4 regions of the Pseudomonas edsoni genome follow, and region 2 is predicted to be linked to each of the others. Evidence: predicted binding sites of a transcription regulator. Region 2 holds the regulator's gene; each other region holds the start of a gene.
The links. Region 2 encodes FliA, which starts transcription of late flagellar genes. Its sites were predicted from a motif close to CTAAAGTTTNNNNNNNNNNNGCCGNTAA; they were not measured.

Region 1 (4,290 bases), 3.2 Mb from region 2:
GCCCCAATTAGACCGCCACGATTTACCTGGCAGACCGCGTTGTTTGGTTCTGGGGCCGCTGCGCAGCCCAACGCGGGGCAAGCCCGCTCACCACAACAAGCCCGCACCACAACAAGCCCGTTCGCCACAACAGCGCTCGGGCAGGCCTCAGTCGTTGAAGTCTTCCCAGCCGCCCATCTGCTTCCAGCGGTTGACGATGCCGCAGAACAACTCGGCCGTCTTCTCGGTGTCGTAGCGAGCCGAGTGAGCCTCACGCCCGTCAAAGTCGATACCGGCCGCCTGACAGGCTTTCGCCAGCACGGTCTGGCCATACGCCAGGCCCGCGAGGGTAGCAGTGTCGAAGCTGGAGAACGGGTGAAACGGGTTGCGCTTCATGTCCAACCGCGTCACGGCGGCATTCAGGAAGCCCAGGTCGAAGCTGCTGTTGTGGCCGACCAGGATCGCGCGTTTGCAACCATTGGCCTTCAATGCCTTGCGCACGCCACGGAAGATATCGGTCAGCGCCGCTTCTTCACTCACCGCCATGCGCAGCGGGTGGTCGAGCTTGATGCCGGTGAATTCCAAAGCGGCTGCTTCAATGTTCGCGCCCTCGAACGGCTCGACACGAAAGAAGTGGGTGTGCTCGGGAAACACAAAACCCTGCTCGTCCATGCCGATGGTGGTCGCGGCAATTTCCAGCAAGGCGTCGGTGGCGCAGTTGAAGCCACCGGTTTCTACATCGATGACCACCGGCAGATAGCCGCGAAACCGCTCGGCCATCGGGTGACGGGAACCGCCGCCACTGTGCTCGTGTTCGTCATCGTAATGGTCTTCACTCACTTGCTTTCCTCCAGCAGGCGCCAGCGCAGTGTTTCACCGGCGCGCAGCGGGATAACAGTCAGCTCGCCAAACGGCAGGCTGGCAGGGGCGGTCCAGTCTTCACGAACCAGGGTAATGCGGTCGGTATTCGCCGGCAGGCCGTAGAAACGCGGGCCGTTGAGGCTGGCGAAGCCTTCGAGCTTGTCCAGGGCATTACGCTGTTCAAACGCTTCGGCGTACAGCTCGATCGCCGCATAAGCGGTGTAGCAGCCGGCACAGCCACACGCGGCTTCTTTGGCGTGTTGAGCGTGAGGCGCGGAGTCGGTGCCGAGGAAGAACTTCGGGCTGCCGCTGGTGGCGGCGTCCAGCAAGGCCACTTGGTGAGTGTTGCGCTTGAGGATCGGCAGGCAATAGAAGTGCGGCCGAATCCCGCCCACCAACATGTGGTTCCGGTTGTAGAGCAGGTGATGCGCGGTGATGGTCGCACCGACATTGGCCGAAGCCTCGGTCACAAACTGCACGGCGTCGGCCGTGGTGATGTGTTCGAACACTACCTTAAGCGTCGGGAACAGCTCGACCACGCGGCGCATATGCTCGTCGATGAAGACCTTCTCGCGATCGAACACGTCGACATCGCCACGCGTGACTTCACCGTGAATCAGCAGCGGCATACCGACTTCAGCCATGGCTTCGATGGCCGGCAGGATCTTGTCGATACTGGTCACGCCGGAATCGGAGTTGGTGGTCGCGCCCGCCGGATACAGCTTGGCGGCGTGCACGAAGCCGGTGGCCTTGGCCTGGCGAATTTCGTCAGGCTGGGTGCGGTCAGTGAGGTAAAGCACCATCAGCGGTTCGAAGCGGCTGCCGGCCGGCCGTGCAGCGAGGATGCGCTGGCGATAGGCGTCGGCTTCAGCGGCATTACGCACCGGAGGTACCAGGTTAGGCATGATGATGGCGCGGCCAAATGTGCGCGCTACATCGGCCACAGTTTGGGGTAACGCAGCACCATCGCGAAGATGAATATGCCAGTCGTCGGGACGCAGCAGGGTCAGGCGGTCGGACATTGGGGATTCCAGGCGGGTCAATCTGGTGGGAATGCTACCGGAAAAGACTCTTGCAGGCACTCGCTATCAAGTTTTGCAGGACGCTACCGATATCCCTGGGTATGCCTTAACGACGTATGACGCTTTGAAGTGTTGTAGAAACCAGTGGAGCCTCCCGTGCGCCAGCATTATCTAGCCCTGCTCAGTGTGTTCGCCAGCCTGCCTGCGATGGCCCTCACGTTCCAGACACGTCTGGAGAATATTGAGTGGAAGGTGGAAGGCGACCAGTTCGAATGCCGCTTGACCCAACCGATCACCGATTTCGGCTCGGGTGAGTTCGTGCGCCGGGCCGGCGAGCAGGCGACGTTTCGTCTGAAAGCCTACAACGGCGCGCTGGGTGCGGGCTCGGCGACCTTGTTGGCCGCCGCTGCGCCCTGGCAGCCGGGCCGCGGGGACATCAACCTTGGCGCCGTGCGTGCAGGCAGTGGCGAGGTGTTGTTCAACAGCTCCCAAGCTCAGGCCGGGCGGCTGTTCACCGGTTTGCTGGAAGGACGTAGCCCGACCGTGCGGCATTACGGGCGCGAAGGCGGCTACTCGGAAATCCGTCTGTTGCCGGTCAAGTTCAACAAGGCCTACAACGACTACCAATTGTGCACCACCAAGCTGTTGCCGATGAATTACGACCAGGTCAAACAGACCGAAGTCGGCTTTCCCGGTGGCGGCATTGAACTGGACGCGGCCGCGAAGAAGAAGCTGGACGTGATTGTGGCGTTCATGAAAGCCGATCCTACCGTCAACCATGTCGAGTTGAACGGCCATTCGGACAACAGCGGAAATCGCCTGACCAACCGTGATGTCTCGCGCCGCCGGGCGTTGGCGGTCACGGACTACTTAAAGGCCAATGGCATCCCGGAATCGCAGATTTCCATGCGGTTTTACGGCGAGAGCTACCCACTGGCGCCCAACACCAATGCCGCCAACCGGGCGCGCAATCGCCGCGTGAATATCCAGCTGGAACGCGTGGCAGCCCCCGAGAAACCGGCGCCGCAGGCCACTGCACCGAGCAACCCGGCACACACGTCTTAAGGTGCGACCCTCGGTCGCCCGCTCGACATAATCTGTCGCTTTATCTTCATTTGCTGTCGCGCCTCTGTAAATTCACGGTTTTGGTCGGTAGAATCGACGCCTTTCCGTACAACCCCGTGGAGTGATGGCATGGCCGACGTAAACAAGGTCGTTCTCGCGTATTCCGGCGGCCTGGACACTTCGGTGATCCTCAAGTGGCTGCAGGATACTTATAACTGTGAAGTGGTGACCTTCACCGCTGACCTGGGTCAGGGCGAAGAGGTCGAACCTGCACGTGCCAAGGCGCAAGCCATGGGCGTGAAAGAGATCTACATTGACGACCTGCGCGAAGAATTCGTCCGCGATTTCGTCTTCCCGATGTTTCGCGCCAACACCGTCTACGAAGGCGAGTACCTGCTGGGTACTTCCATCGCACGTCCGCTGATCGCCAAACGCCTGATCGAAATTGCCAACGAAACCGGCGCCGACGCCATTTCCCATGGCGCGACCGGCAAGGGCAACGATCAGGTGCGCTTCGAACTGGGCGCCTACGCGCTCAAACCAGGCGTGAAAGTGATTGCTCCGTGGCGTGAGTGGGACCTTTTGTCCCGTGAAAAGCTGATGGATTACGCAGAAAAGCACGCGATCCCGATCGAGCGTCACGGCAAGAAGAAGTCCCCGTACTCGATGGACGCCAACCTGCTGCACATCTCCTATGAAGGCGGCGTGCTGGAAGACACCTGGACCGAGCACGAAGAAGACATGTGGAAATGGACCGTCTCCCCGGAGAACGCTCCTGACAAGCCACAGTACCTGGAACTGACCTACCGCAACGGCGACATCGTCGCGCTGGACGGCGTCGAAATGACCCCGGCCACCGTGCTGGCGACCCTGAACCGTATCGGTGGCGAACACGGTATCGGCCGTCTCGACATCGTCGAGAACCGTTACGTGGGCATGAAGTCCCGTGGTTGCTACGAAACCCCAGGCGGCACCATCATGCTGCGCGCTCACCGCGCCATCGAGTCCATCACCCTGGACCGTGAAGTGGCTCACCTCAAAGACGAGCTGATGCCCAAGTACGCCAGCCTGATCTATACCGGCTACTGGTGGAGCCCTGAGCGTCTGATGCTGCAACAGATGATCGACGCCTCCCAGGCCCACGTGAACGGCGTTGTCCGCCTGAAGCTGTACAAGGGCAACGTGATCGTCACCGGCCGCAAGTCCGATGAGTCGCTGTTCGACGCCAACATTGCTACCTTCGAAGAAGACGGCGGCGCCTACAACCAGGCGGATGCTGCAGGCTTCATCAAGTTGAACGCACTGCGCATGCGCATTGCTGCCAACAAGGGTCGCAAGCTGTTCTGAGTGATCTGCGTTGTTA
Region 2 (4,290 bases):
GACAGTGACCCACGTTGACCCGGGCCAGTCGCTGGCCAATGCCCTCGATCCGCTGCTGCGCAAGCGCGTGGTGCTGATCGACACCGCCGGCCTGCAAGCCAGTGACCCGGCGCTGCGCATGCAGCTCGAAAGCCTGGCCGGGCGCGGCATCAAGTCAAAAAATTACCTGGTGCTTGCAACCACCAGCCAGAAACAGGTTCTTACCGCTGCATATCACAGCTACAAGCGTTGCGGCCTGGCCGGTTGCATCCTCACCAAGCTCGATGAAACCGCGAGCCTGGGTGAAGTGCTGAGCCTGGCCATCAGTCATGAATTACCGGTCGCCTACCTGACCGACGGGCCGCGGATCCCGGATGATCTCCATCTGCCGCGCCGTCATCAGTTGGTCAGCCGTGCTGTCAGCGTGCAAATGCAAGAAGAGCCTAGCGAGGAAGCGATGGCCGATATGTTCGCCGACCTTTACCACAACCCCGCCAAACGGGTCGGTTAAGGCCAGGATGAACACCATGAAATGTATCTACATCGATGGTCTGCAAGCGATTCACGCGGCCAAGCCATGTAGCCTGCGTCTAAGCAAGACAAGGTAAAGAAATAAAATGGGCAGCATGCATCCCGTACAGGTGATCGCGGTGACCGGCGGCAAAGGTGGCGTCGGGAAAACTAACGTGTCAGTGAATTTGTCCCTGGCCCTGGCAGAGCTTGGCCGTCGCGTCATGCTGCTGGATGCTGACCTGGGCCTGGCGAACGTCGACGTTCTGCTGGGGCTGACACCCAAACACACCCTTGCCGATGTGATCGAGGGCCGCTGCGAGCTGCGCGATGTGCTGCTGCAAGGCCCCGGTGGCATTCGCATCGTGCCGGCCGCCTCGGGCACCCAGAGCATGGTGCACCTGAGCCCGGCGCAGCACGCCGGCCTGATCCAGGCGTTCAGCGATATCGGCGATAACCTCGACGTGCTGGTGATCGACACCGCCGCCGGCATCGGCGAGTCCGTGGTCAGCTTCGTGCGCGCCGCCCAGGAAGTGCTGCTGGTGGTCTGCGACGAACCCACCTCGATCACCGACGCCTATGCGCTGATCAAACTGCTTAACCGTGACTACGGCATGAACCGCTTCCGCGTGCTGGCCAACATGGCCCAAAGCCCGCAGGAAGGGCGCAACCTGTTCGCCAAGTTGACCAAGGTCACGGATCGCTTCCTGGATGTCGCCTTACAATATGTAGGCGCAGTTCCCTATGACGAGTGTGTACGCAAGGCTGTGCAAAAGCAGCGTGCGGTCTACGAAGCGTTCCCTCGTTCGAAGTGCGCACTGGCGTTCAAGGCTATTGCCCAGAAGGTCGATACTTGGCCGTTGCCCGCCAACCCTCGGGGGCATCTGGAGTTTTTCGTCGAGCGATTGGTGCATCAGACGAGCGCAGGACCGGTGCTATGACATCCAGCGGCTACAACCTTTACAAAAAGTCGGCACGTGACAGCCAGGGCGAATTGATCGAGCGCTATGCGCCCCTGGTCAAGCGCATTGCCTATCACTTGCTGGCACGCCTGCCGGCCAGCGTGCAGGTCGAAGACCTGATCCAGGCCGGCATGATCGGTCTGCTCGAAGTGTCGACCAAATACGACGCGAGCAAAGGCGCGAGTTTCGAGACGTATGCGGGTATCCGTATCCGTGGCGCGATGCTCGATGAAGTGCGTAAAGGGGATTGGGCGCCGCGTTCGGTACACCGCAATACGCGCATGGTCAGTGACGCAATTCGCGCAATTGAAGCAAAAACCGGTCGTGACGCTAAAGATCATGAAGTTGCGGCCGAACTCCAATTGAGTCTCGACGATTACTACGGGATTTTGAACGATACCTTGGGCAGCCGCCTGTTCAGTTTCGACGACCTGTTGCAGGACGGCGAACACGAAGGGCTGCACGAGGACGGCGCGAGTGCTCATCTCGAACCGTCACGCGACCTGGAGGACGAACGTTTCCAGGGTGCGCTGGCGGAAGCGATTGCCAATTTGCCGGAGCGTGAGCGACTGGTGTTGGCGCTGTACTACGACGAAGAGCTGAACCTCAAGGAAATCGGTGAGGTCCTGGGGGTCAGCGAATCGCGTGTCAGCCAGTTGCACAGCCAGTGCGCAGCCCGCTTGCGGGGGCGATTGGGAGAGTGGCGCGCGCGCTGACAGGCAGTGTGGGGACACTGCAGACGCTACCGCGAAGGCTTCATGCCTTCGCGGGTTCGTACCGTGGTGCCCTGGGCAGTCCTTTTTGTGTAGCGCCTGTTGATTGAAATGGCGCGTCCAGGTGCTGGGCGCGTTTAAGACTGCTTGGAGGTCGAATTGGACAAGAACATGAAAATCCTCATCGTTGATGACTTCTCAACGATGCGGCGGATCATAAAAAACCTGTTGCGTGACCTTGGGTTCACCAACACGGTCGAGGCGGATGACGGCATTACGGCGATTCCGATCCTCAACAGCGGGAGCATCGACTTTCTGGTAACCGACTGGAACATGCCGGGCATGACCGGTATCGACTTGCTGCGTCACGTGCGCGCCGATGAAAAACTGCGCAGCCTGCCTGTGTTGATGGTGACCGCCGAAGCCAAGCGTGAGCAGATCATCGAAGCCGCCCAAGCCGGGGTAAACGGCTACGTGGTCAAGCCATTCACTGCACTGGCCTTGAAAGAGAAGATCGAAAAAATCTTCGAACGCATCGGTCATTGATGCTGCCACGGGGGAGCTATGGAGCATAAAGAAACGTCACAGGGCGACTTTGAGTCGACCCTGAAAAAGCATGCTCACCAGTTGGTCGAAAGCCTTGAAAAAGGCCAGTTCGGCGACGCGGTGCAGTTAATCCATGAGCTTAACCAGACCCGTGACCGCGGCCTGTACCAGGAAGTGGGCAAGCTCACACGCGAGCTGCACAGTGCGATCGTCAATTTTCAGATTGACCCGCACATGCCCCAGGCCGAAGAAATTTCGCAAATCACCGATGCCACCGAACGCCTGTCCTATGTGGTCAGGCTGACTGAGGCGGCGGCCAACCGCACCATGGACCTGGTGGAAAACGCCACGCCGCTGGTCAATGGCATGGCCACCGAAGCTCAGGCGCTCAGCGTTGACTGGGGCCGCTTCATGCGTCGTGAAGTGGGGGCTGAAGAGTTTCGTGAGTTGGCGCGTCGGGTTGACGCTTTTCTGTCACGCAGCGAGCAGGAAAACCGCACGGTTTCCAGCAACCTCAATGACATTCTGCTGGCCCAGGATTACCAGGACCTCACCGGTCAGGTGATCAAGCGCGTGACCCAATTGGTCACCGAAGTGGAAAGCAACCTGCTCAAACTGGTGCTCATGGCCGGCCAGGTAGACCGTTTTGCCGGCATCGAACATGACCGCGAAGCGATCCTCTCGGAAAAAGATCCACAAAAACATCTCGCCAAGGGTGAAGGTCCGCAGATTCATGCCGATAAACGTGAAGACGTTATGTCAGGTCAGGATGACGTAGATGACCTGTTATCCAGTTTAGGCTTCTAAGGAGCACCCACATGAGCTTCGGCGCCGATGAAGAAATCCTTCAGGATTTCCTTGTAGAGGCCGGCGAAATTTTAGAGCAACTGTCCGAGCAACTGGTCGAGCTGGAAAGCCGACCGGATGATGCGAACCTGCTCAATGCAATTTTTCGCGGTTTTCACACTGTAAAAGGGGGCGCCGGCTTCCTCCAGCTCCATGAGCTGGTGGAGTGCTGTCACATCGCCGAGAACGTGTTCGACATCCTGCGCAAGGGTGAGCGGCACGTCGACTCGGAACTGATGGACGTGATTCTCGAAGCACTGGATGCGGTCAACGGCATGTTCAGCGAAGTGCGCGAACGTGCACCGATCACTGCGGCCACGCCGGAACTGCTGGCGGCCCTGGCACGCCTGGCAGAACCGGCCACGTCGGCGGCACCTGTGGCAGCGGCGCCTGAGCCGGCTGTCGAGGCTGAGCCGGATGTGACCGACAGCGAGTTCGAGCAGTTGCTCAACTCCCTCAGTGCGGTGAAGGCCGAAGCTGAAGCACCGCAAGCGCCCATTGCGCCTGCGGCGCCGACCAGCGAAGACATTACCGACGCCGAGTTCGAGTCCCTGCTTGACCAGTTGCATGGCAAGGGCCAGTTTGCCGCCGACGCCGTGGCACCTGCCGCTGCGCCGCAGGCACCAGCGGCGTCTGCCAACACCGACATTACCGACGACGAATTCGAAGCGTTGCTCGACCAGTTGCATGGCAAGGGCACCTTTGCGGCCGAAGCCTTGCCGGAAGTCGCGGCC
Region 3 (4,290 bases), 1.2 Mb from region 2:
CAGCAAGCACCCAACGGCTACGAAAAACTCGCGCCAGACGCGCAGAAATCCTTGCTCAAGCAACGCTTTGCCGACGCCGGTTGGGAGACGCCCCGCGTATTGGCGGGGCTGGATGACACAACCGACCTTTACCTGGAAGCGGTAGGTCAGGTCAAAATGCCCCGTTGGTCCAAGGGCCGTATTGCACTGGTGGGCGACGCAGCCTATTGCGCCTCGCCCATCAGTGGCATGGGCACCAGCCTGGGCCTGTGCGGGGCGTATGTGTTGGCCGGCGAGCTGGGGCGCCATGCAGATCACACCCAAGCGTTTGCCGCCTATGAAACCCTGATGCGGCCCTACGTGGCTCAGGCGCAAGGCGTGCCCAAATTTGCACCGCGGTTGGCGTCACCTCATTCGCGCGTTGCAATAGCGCTCGGCCACGCCGTATTGCGGCTGGCGACAGCGCCTGTTTTTAAAAAGCTGCTTGGCAAGTTTCTTTCCCCCAAGGCTGACGCCATTGACCTGCCGGACTATGCCCTGAAACGTCAATTCAAATGAATGACCTTCTTTGAGGTGTATAGGCGTATGGTGGTTTATACCCTCAGTTCAGGCATTCAACATGGACGGCAATTTAGGCGGGCGCTTAAAGGAAGAGCGCAAACGGCTTTTACTCTCCCAGCACGATTTTGGTGTGATCGGGGGCGTGGCCGAAAACGCACAAGGCCACTATGAAAGGGGCGAGAGATTACCCAAATCGGATTATCTGATGGCTATCCGTCGCAAAGGGGTCGATGTGCTTTACGTGCTGAGCGGTGAGCGTTCGCACATGAGCGCGGATGACCTTACTGTGGAAGAAACCGAAGTCGTCAATCAGTACCGCACGCTGCACGAGGCGGATCAGGGCGCGATTGCTCAGATCACCTCCTCATTGTCCCGAGACGCATGACTTCATTGATGAAACCTGCGCCCCAAGGCATCCAGGCGCACGGCAATCGGCGGTAACCGTTCACTGCTGCGCGCCAGCGTTTCCACATCATCCGCGGTGCTTTGCGCAATGCTTTGCACCGCCTGCAAGCGCCCGACAATCTCCAGGTTGGCCGTGGACTGCTCGCGCGTGGTGCTCACAATTCGCCCATTCAGTGCGTCGATGCGCGCGATATCGGCGCCTACCGCTTGCAGCATCTGTACCGCCAACTGGCTGTCTTGTACGCAACGCTCTACGCCTTGCTGGCTGTCATGCATCGCCTCGACGGCCTGACGGCTGCCGTGTTGCAAGCCTTCGATGATCTGTTTGATTTCCTGCGTAGACACCGCCGTGCGCTGGGCCAGGCTGCGCACTTCATCGGCGACCACGGCAAACCCTCGGCCTTGCTCGCCGGCGCGCGCGGCTTCGATGGCGGCGTTGAGGGCGAGCAGGTTGGTCTGGTTGGCGATGCTGCTGATCACTTCGAGCACCGAGCCGATCTGCTCTGCCTGCACGGCGAGGTCTTGCACGGTTGAGTGGGTGCCGTGAATGCGTAGAGCCAGTTGGCTGATTTCATGCTGCGCGCGGCCGACGCTTTCCTGGCCGCGTACGATTTGTTGGCTGGCTTGGCCTGCGTGCTCGACAGCCTGTTCAACGTGCACGGTGATGTGGCCCATGGCGTCTTCCATGCGCTGCATCGAGCCGGTCATCTGGGTGATTTCTGCCAACTGATGGCGTGCGCCTTTTTCCAGGGTGCCGCTGGCACTGGCCAGTTCCTGGCCGAGTTGGCCAAGGCCTTGGGAGTCGCGAGCCACACCGTCGATCAGGTGGGTGATTTGCTGCAGGAAGTGGTCAAAGCGCTTGGCCAGGGAGACGTGCACCTTGCCTTCACCTTGGGCGGTTTCGACGGTGAGCTGGGTGGTCACGGCGAGCATTTTCTCGAGCATTTCCTGGCTTTCGACCGCCTCACGCTGGCTGTGAATGGCCAGGTAGAGCAGGGCGACGGTCTCCATCACCACATAGAAAGCGTGGACGAACACCATGCTCCAGCCGCCGTGGTGTTCCATCACAAACACCGGCAAGCCTTGATGTTGCAAGGCATGAAAGACCACGTGATGCACGGCGATCGTTGCCGCCGCGACCAGGATTGGCAGCCAGTCGCGGTAGAACGTCAGCACCGCCAGCAACGCGAAAATGCCGAAGTGTGATTCGATCACGCCTTGCGCCTGGTTGATGTGCAGGGCAGCCATTACCATCAGGCCGGCGCCCAGCAGGCAGCGCATCAAGCGTGTCCCGCCGAGGGCGCGATAGAGCACCGTCAGCACCACACTGGTGCCTGCGCCCACGGTCAGTGCCTGCAGCCAAGTGTCGTGCCAGAACGCCAGCCCGAGAGAGAACAGAAACATCAGCCAGACCAACGCCAGCATGATGCGATCGGCCTTGCGGTAGTGCTCCAGAAAACGCGGACGGGTGGGCATTCACTCTTACTCCATGTGATCGGCGGGTAACAGGCAAGCATGCGGCGTGCCACGACGGGCCGCCGGTGGAGTGAAGCAGGTATGCGTGTGCTGTTTGATTCAGGGATGCCAAAACCTTATCGGCATCCCTGAACGGGACTTTAAGAACGGCTATCCGAACGGCTATCCGAACGGATAGCCAACGCTGCGATAACGATCAGAAGGTGTACTTGGCGGTCAGCATCATGTTGCGCGGGTTGCCGTAAGCATCACCGCCGTAGCTCACCGAGTTGGCGATGGTGGAGTAGTAGCGCCGGTCGAAGATGTTGTTGGCGTTGAGCTGCAGGTCCAGGTGCTGGTTGACCTGGTAGCCGGCCATCAGGTCGGTGACGGCATAGCTGCCCTGTTTAAGCCGATATTTGCTGCCGTCCGCGAGGTCAAGGTCGTTGTACATGCGGCTCTGCCAGGAGACGTTACCGCCCACACGGAATTTTTCCAGCGGGCCCTGCAGGTTGTAGCGTGTGGTCAGTTTGAACAGCTGTTCTGGCGTGTCGGTGTCGAACTGCTTGTTGACCTTCTGCGGGTTGGCCTCATCCTTGATGGTGTGCGTACGGGCGTAGGTGTAGCCACCGCCGACCTGCCAATTCTCGGTTAACGCGCCTTGTAGTTCGACGTCGATGCCCTCGCTGCGAATTTCGCCGGAGGCTTCGTTGCAGGAGGCCTGCGGGCAGTTTGGCACGAACACTTGCACCGCCCGGTTCTCCTGATCGACGCGGAACAGCGCCAGGCTCGCGTTCAGCGCGCCGCCAAGGTATTCGCCCTTGATGCCGACTTCGTAGTTCTTGCCGACAATCGGCTTGACCGGCTTACCGGACGTGTCCTTGTCACTCTGCGGCGTGAAGATGTCGCTGTAGCTGACGTAGACCGAGTGATGGTCGTCCAGCTCATAAATCAAACCTGCGTAGCGGGTGAGGTTGCGGGTGACATGATAGTCGCCGTCGCCGTCACGGTTGTCATAGTCATACCAGTCCAGGCGTCCGCCGAGGATCAGTTTCAACGGGTCGGCGAGGCTCAGGCGCGTGGTGACGTAGACGCCGTCCTGAGTGGTGACTTCGCGCTGGTTGTCGGTGTGGACGAAGTCTGGCTTGCCCGCGGTGAGTGGCCAGTTGGTGTCGTACGGACTGTAGCTGGTCAGGTCATAGATGCGCTTGCTGGCGCCCACCACCAGTTCATGGGTACGCCCGAACGCCTGGAAAGGGCCGCTGGCAAAGGCGTCGATGCCGGCCTGGTTTTCATCGTAGGCCGCCTGGTAGACCGTGCGGGCCGGGGTGTTGTTGACCCAGCGCGACTGGTAGGAGCCTGAAAACAACGCGTTCTGTTCGGCGTAGTTGGCGTTGACTTGAAGGCTCCAGTCGTTGGCCAGGCGCTGACGCAGCTCGGCGAACACCGTGTTGATTTCCTGGTCCTTGTTCTCCCAGCGAGTACCCGGGTTGTAGGAGCGCGGCAGGTCCAGATGATGGCCGTCCTGACCGACCATCGCCGATCCCCAGAAGTAGTTGGTCTTGTCCTTCTGGTTGGAGAAACCCAGGGTCAGGGTGGTGTCTTCGCTCAGATCCGCTTCGGTGACGGCGTAGAACAGGCCGTGATCTTCCTGGACTTTATCGATGAAACTGTTGGCATCACCGTAAGAAGTGACCACCCGGCCGCGCAATGTGCCGCTGTCGTTGAGCGGGCTGGATGCGTCCAGCTCGCCACGGTAATTGTCCCAGCTGCCGGCGGCGCCGGTGAGGGTGACTTTCTGCTCGTCCAACGGCCGCTTGCGGATCAGGTTGATGGCCGCTGAAGGGTTGCCGGCCCCGGTGACCAGGCCTGTTGCGCCGCGCACTACCT
Region 4 (4,290 bases), 1.6 Mb from region 2:
TGTGCGCCAACTGTGAGGCAATCAACGGCCCCGACAGCCGCAGAATGGCCCAGAGTTCAGTACGCACCGGATGCTGCATGATCATCACGCTCAAAAAGTCAGAGGGTTAGGGAAGGGTGGATTCTCGGCGCTCCTGAGGCATTACACAAAAGGATAAAAGCGATCGTTCGCATGATTAAAACTCATGGTAGGGTTTGGTCTTGCTCTGTCGGAAGTTTCCCTATGCCACGTCGTCTCCCTCCGTTGTACGCCTTGCGCGCATTTGAGGCCGCTTCACGGCACAACTCCTTTACCCGCGCGGCAGAGGAGCTGTCGATCACGCAAAGTGCCGTCAGCCGGCATATCCGCACACTCGAAGAGCATTTTGCCTGCCGCCTGTTCCAGCGCAGCGGCCGCAACCTGCAGCTCACCGAAGCGGCGCGCTTGCTGCTGCCCGGCGTGCGCGAGGGTTTTGCTGCGCTGGAGCGGGCCTGCCACACCCTGAATGCCGAAGACGACATCCTGCGCATGAAAGCGCCGTCGACCCTGACCATGCGCTGGTTGCTGGCGCGGCTCAGCCGCTTCCGGGCGTTGCAGCCGGGCAACGAGGTGCAACTGACCAGTGCGTGGATGAGCGTGGACGAAGTGGACTTCAACCAGGAGCCGTTCGACTGCGCGGTGTTGCTGAGTTATGGGCATTTTCCGGCGGACTGGGAAGCCAGTTACCTGTTCCCCGAACTGCTGATCCCCGTGGGCGCCCCCAACCTGCTGGCAGACGGGCCGTGGGACGTAACGCGTCTAGCGTGCGCTGAGCTGCTGCACCCCACGCCCGACCGCCGCGACTGGCGCAATTGGCTGCAGCGCATGGGGCTTGCATCTCAGGTCTCGCTCAAGGGCGGGCAGGTGTTCGACACGCTTGAGCTGGGCATGATCGCCGCAGCACGGGGTTACGGGGTGTCGATGGGCGATTTGCTGATGGTCGCCGAAGACGTGGCCCAGGGAAGATTGAGCCTGCCGTGGCCGACCGCCGTGGCCAGTGGCGAAAATTACTACCTGGTGTGGCCGAAAACCCGCCCTGGTGGCGAGCGTTTAAGGCGCCTGGCGGAATTCCTTCAAGGTGAGGTCAAGGCCATGGAGTTGCCCCAAGTCGAGCGCCTTGACTGAAGCGTTACCGGCCTTTTGTGCAATCGTTTGCGCGATACCCCTGTGAATCGCTCAAGTATTCCCCGCGCCCGCCGAATAAGGTGTGTTGGAACTACCGTGCACCAACGTTTCCCACTAGATAATTTGCCGAGTAGCGCTATGAGATCAGGATGATCCTGGCCTCGGCCAGGAGCTGTCATGTCTCAACCTCGCGCTCGGATTGCCTCCCAGTTAGGCCTCGCATTAGCCGTGATACTGGCTGTCGTCATCAGCGGCAGTACGGTTTTCGCCTTGCGGTCGCTCGACTCCGCCAACCTCGACACCCGCGAGGAACACCTGGCCAGCGAAGCGCGTTTGCTCGCCGACCAACTCAATACCTTCCACAGCACCTTGCGCGAAAGTACCCAGCGTTTGAGCGGGCTGTTTGAAAAGCGCTTCGGTGCGGGGTTGAGTGTGCGCGGCGAGCAGCAGGTCGCAGTGGCGGGTGTGCAAACCCCGAGCCTGTTCCTGGGCAACGACCTGTTGAACAACGATTTCGATGAGGTCGATGAATTCAAGGACACCTCCGGCGGCGTGGCCACCGTGTTTGTGCGCAGCGGCGAAGACTTTGTCCGCATCAGCACCTCCCTGACCAAACAAGACGGCAGCCGCGCCATCGGTACGGCGCTGGACCACCAGCATCCGGCGTATCAACGCCTGCTTGCCGGGCAAAGTTACGTCGGCCGCGCCGTGCTGTTCGACCGCTCCTACATGACCCAATACACACCGGTGCGCGATGCCGGCGGCAAAGTGATTGCGGTGCTGTTTGTCGGTTTCGACTACACCGATGCCCAGAACGCCCAGTTTGAAAACCTCAAGCGCTTCCGTATCGGCCAGACGGGTTCCCTTGCGCTGCTGGACGAACAGAAGCACTGGCTGGTGCCACCGGCCGGCGTGCAGGCACTGGACCAGGCGGTACCGGTGATGCTCGACCTGGCCAAAAAGCCGGGCGAGGGGCGCTTCTGGAGCGACAAAAACGAAGATTTCTACAGCGTCTCGGTGCCGTTTGAAGGCGGCCCGTGGTCGGTGGTGGCGAGCATGCCGAAATCCGAAATTCGCGAGGTGACCTGGGCCGTTGGTATTCGCCTGGTGATTGGCAGCGTGTTGGCAATGTTGTTCGCGGTGGGCGCGGCGGTCTGGCTGTTGCGCAGTAAGTTGCAACCCTTGAGTGACCTCGTGCGTCAAGCCGAAGCCCTCGGCGCGGGTGACTTGAGTGCGCGCCTCAATGTGTCCAGTAACGACGAAATCGGCCAATTGGCGCGCAGCTTCAACCAGATGGGTGAAGCGCTGTCGACCATGGTCTCGCATATCCGCAAGGCCGCCGAAGAGGTCAACAGCCGTGCCCAGGCATTGTCCGGTTTGTCGGGTGGCGCCTATGAAGGCATGGAGCAGCAGTCCGGCGAAATCACCAGCATGGCCGGCGCGGTAGAAGAGTTCAGTGCTACCTCGCTGAACATCGCCGACAACATGGGCAACACCGAGCGGTTGGCCCAGGAAAACGCCCAGCAAACGCGCATCGGCCGCACCTCGATGCAGGAGGCATCGTCGTCGCTGGAACATATCGCCACCGCGCTGAACAGTACGGCCACGGTGATCAATACCTTGGGCCAGCGCTCCCAGGAAATCGGCGGGATCGTGGGCGTGATCACCTCGATTGCCGAACAGACCAACCTGCTGGCGCTCAACGCGGCCATCGAAGCCGCCCGCGCCGGTGAGCAAGGCCGTGGTTTTGCCGTGGTCGCCGACGAGGTGCGCAACCTGGCCTCGCGCACCCGCCAGGCTACTGATGAAATCTCCGGGATGATCCAGAGCATTCAGCAGGAAACCGGTAATGCCATCAGCACCATGGAACACGGCAATGCGTTGATGCAGGAAGGCCTGTCGCGCAACGCCGACGTGGCTTCAGCCCTGGCGCGTATCGACGAGCAAAGCCGCTCGGCCGGTCAGCAATTTGCGGCAATTACCACGGCAACCCAAGAGCAGAGCAGCACCGCGACCTTGCTCAGCAGCAACCTGCAAAGCATTGCGCTGGCCAACAGCGAGCAGCGTGAAGTGGTATCGAACCTGGCCGTTACCGCCAAGGAGCTGGAAACCCTGGCGGCGGGTTTGCGGCATGAGGTTGATCGGTTTCGTTGAGGCTTAGCGCTCGCCCAGGCCCGGGTCCACGCGTTTGCCGATGTCTTTGAGGCGCGCCAGTTGATCGACCATACCGGGCGCCTCGTCCAGGCTGCTGACGAAGGTCCACAGGTAGGTCATCACTGCGTACACGTGGCCGGCCTTTACCGCCGGCGACAACGCCAACTGGCTGATGGCGACCACAAACAGCAGGGCTGCCAGCGTGCCGATAAACAGGAACGCGGCGGCCTCGCGGTCTGACAGCCAGATGCGCAGGCGCGACAGCACTTGATAGTGGCGCTGCAAGGTGTGCGCACCGACCTTTTCCACCAGGCCGATTTCCTTCTCCAGGCGGTCATTCAGGCGCTCATGCAACTGCTGATTGCGCCGCGCAAAACGTGGCAGCAAGGTGGTGCACAACAGCAATGCACTCAGGCACGCCAGGCCGATCCACGGCTCGATCACCAGCAACATCACCGCCGCGCCGACGATCGAAACCAGCGCGGTGGAGATGATCGGCACGTGTTTTTCGAAGAAGTCCACAAAGTCCCGCGCCAATACCACCCGCGCCGCCGCGCGCGAGGTGCTGTGGTTTTGCAGGCGCTGGTTGAGAATCACCGGTACCGCGAGGTCGGCGTAGATTCGCGTGAAGGTGCGCGTGTCCAGCGCACGGCGTGCCGCCCCGACCACCCAGAATGCCAAAACCACCGCGGCGTAAAACAGCGCGCTGGCGGCATCGCCACGGATGATCGAATCCACCGCGAACCCGGCAAACAGCGGGTAGGCCAGCAGCAGCGCATTTTCCAACGCGACCAGTGACAGTGTGCAAAAGAGCTTGCCGGGATATGCGCGGGCGATTGCCTTGAGCGTCTGGCTGGCGGACTGTTGGCCGATTTTCTTGCTTTCTTCAATCAGGATTTGTGGGGTGACGGATGACATGGGTGCACCAAAGGAGTGATAGACGCTATTATTGAGCGACTGCTCAAGTATCCTTGAGCGACCGCTCAAAAAGCA

Region 1: a site for FliA is predicted at 1,928-1,955, ahead of C4J83_RS05920 (flagellar protein MotY). Genes of this name have one in related genera too.
Region 3: a site for FliA is predicted at 2,538-2,565, ahead of C4J83_RS16370 (methyl-accepting chemotaxis protein). Genes of this name have one in related genera too.
Region 4: a site for FliA is predicted at 1,194-1,221, ahead of C4J83_RS29440 (methyl-accepting chemotaxis protein). Genes of this name have one in related genera too.

The regions. Positions count from the first base shown of each region.
Region 1 is NZ_CP027762.1:1,322,660-1,326,949, forward strand. Features, by position in the region: gene rnt (ribonuclease T) at 148-819, opposite strand; gene pyrC (dihydroorotase) at 816-1,862, opposite strand; gene C4J83_RS05920 (flagellar protein MotY) at 2,019-2,927, shown strand; gene C4J83_RS05925 (argininosuccinate synthase) at 3,057-4,274, shown strand.
Region 2 is NZ_CP027762.1:4,674,663-4,678,952, reverse strand. Features, by position in the region: gene flhF (flagellar biosynthesis GTPase FlhF) at 1-490, shown strand, start outside; gene fleN (flagellar synthesis regulator FleN) at 597-1,430, shown strand; gene fliA (RNA polymerase sigma factor FliA) at 1,427-2,167, shown strand; gene C4J83_RS21580 (chemotaxis response regulator CheY) at 2,336-2,710, shown strand; gene C4J83_RS21575 (protein phosphatase CheZ) at 2,729-3,517, shown strand; gene C4J83_RS21570 (chemotaxis protein CheA) at 3,529-4,290, shown strand, end outside.
Region 3 is NZ_CP027762.1:3,511,559-3,515,848, reverse strand. Features, by position in the region: gene C4J83_RS16380 (FAD-dependent monooxygenase) at 1-537, shown strand, start outside; gene C4J83_RS16375 (helix-turn-helix domain-containing protein) at 599-925, shown strand; gene C4J83_RS16370 (methyl-accepting chemotaxis protein) at 928-2,421, opposite strand; gene C4J83_RS16365 (TonB-dependent siderophore receptor) at 2,618-4,290, opposite strand, start outside.
Region 4 is NZ_CP027762.1:6,312,379-6,316,668, reverse strand. Features, by position in the region: gene C4J83_RS29450 (NorM family multidrug efflux MATE transporter) at 1-85, opposite strand, end outside; gene C4J83_RS29445 (LysR substrate-binding domain-containing protein) at 223-1,143, shown strand; gene C4J83_RS29440 (methyl-accepting chemotaxis protein) at 1,321-3,297, shown strand; gene C4J83_RS29435 (ABC transporter six-transmembrane domain-containing protein) at 3,301-4,215, opposite strand.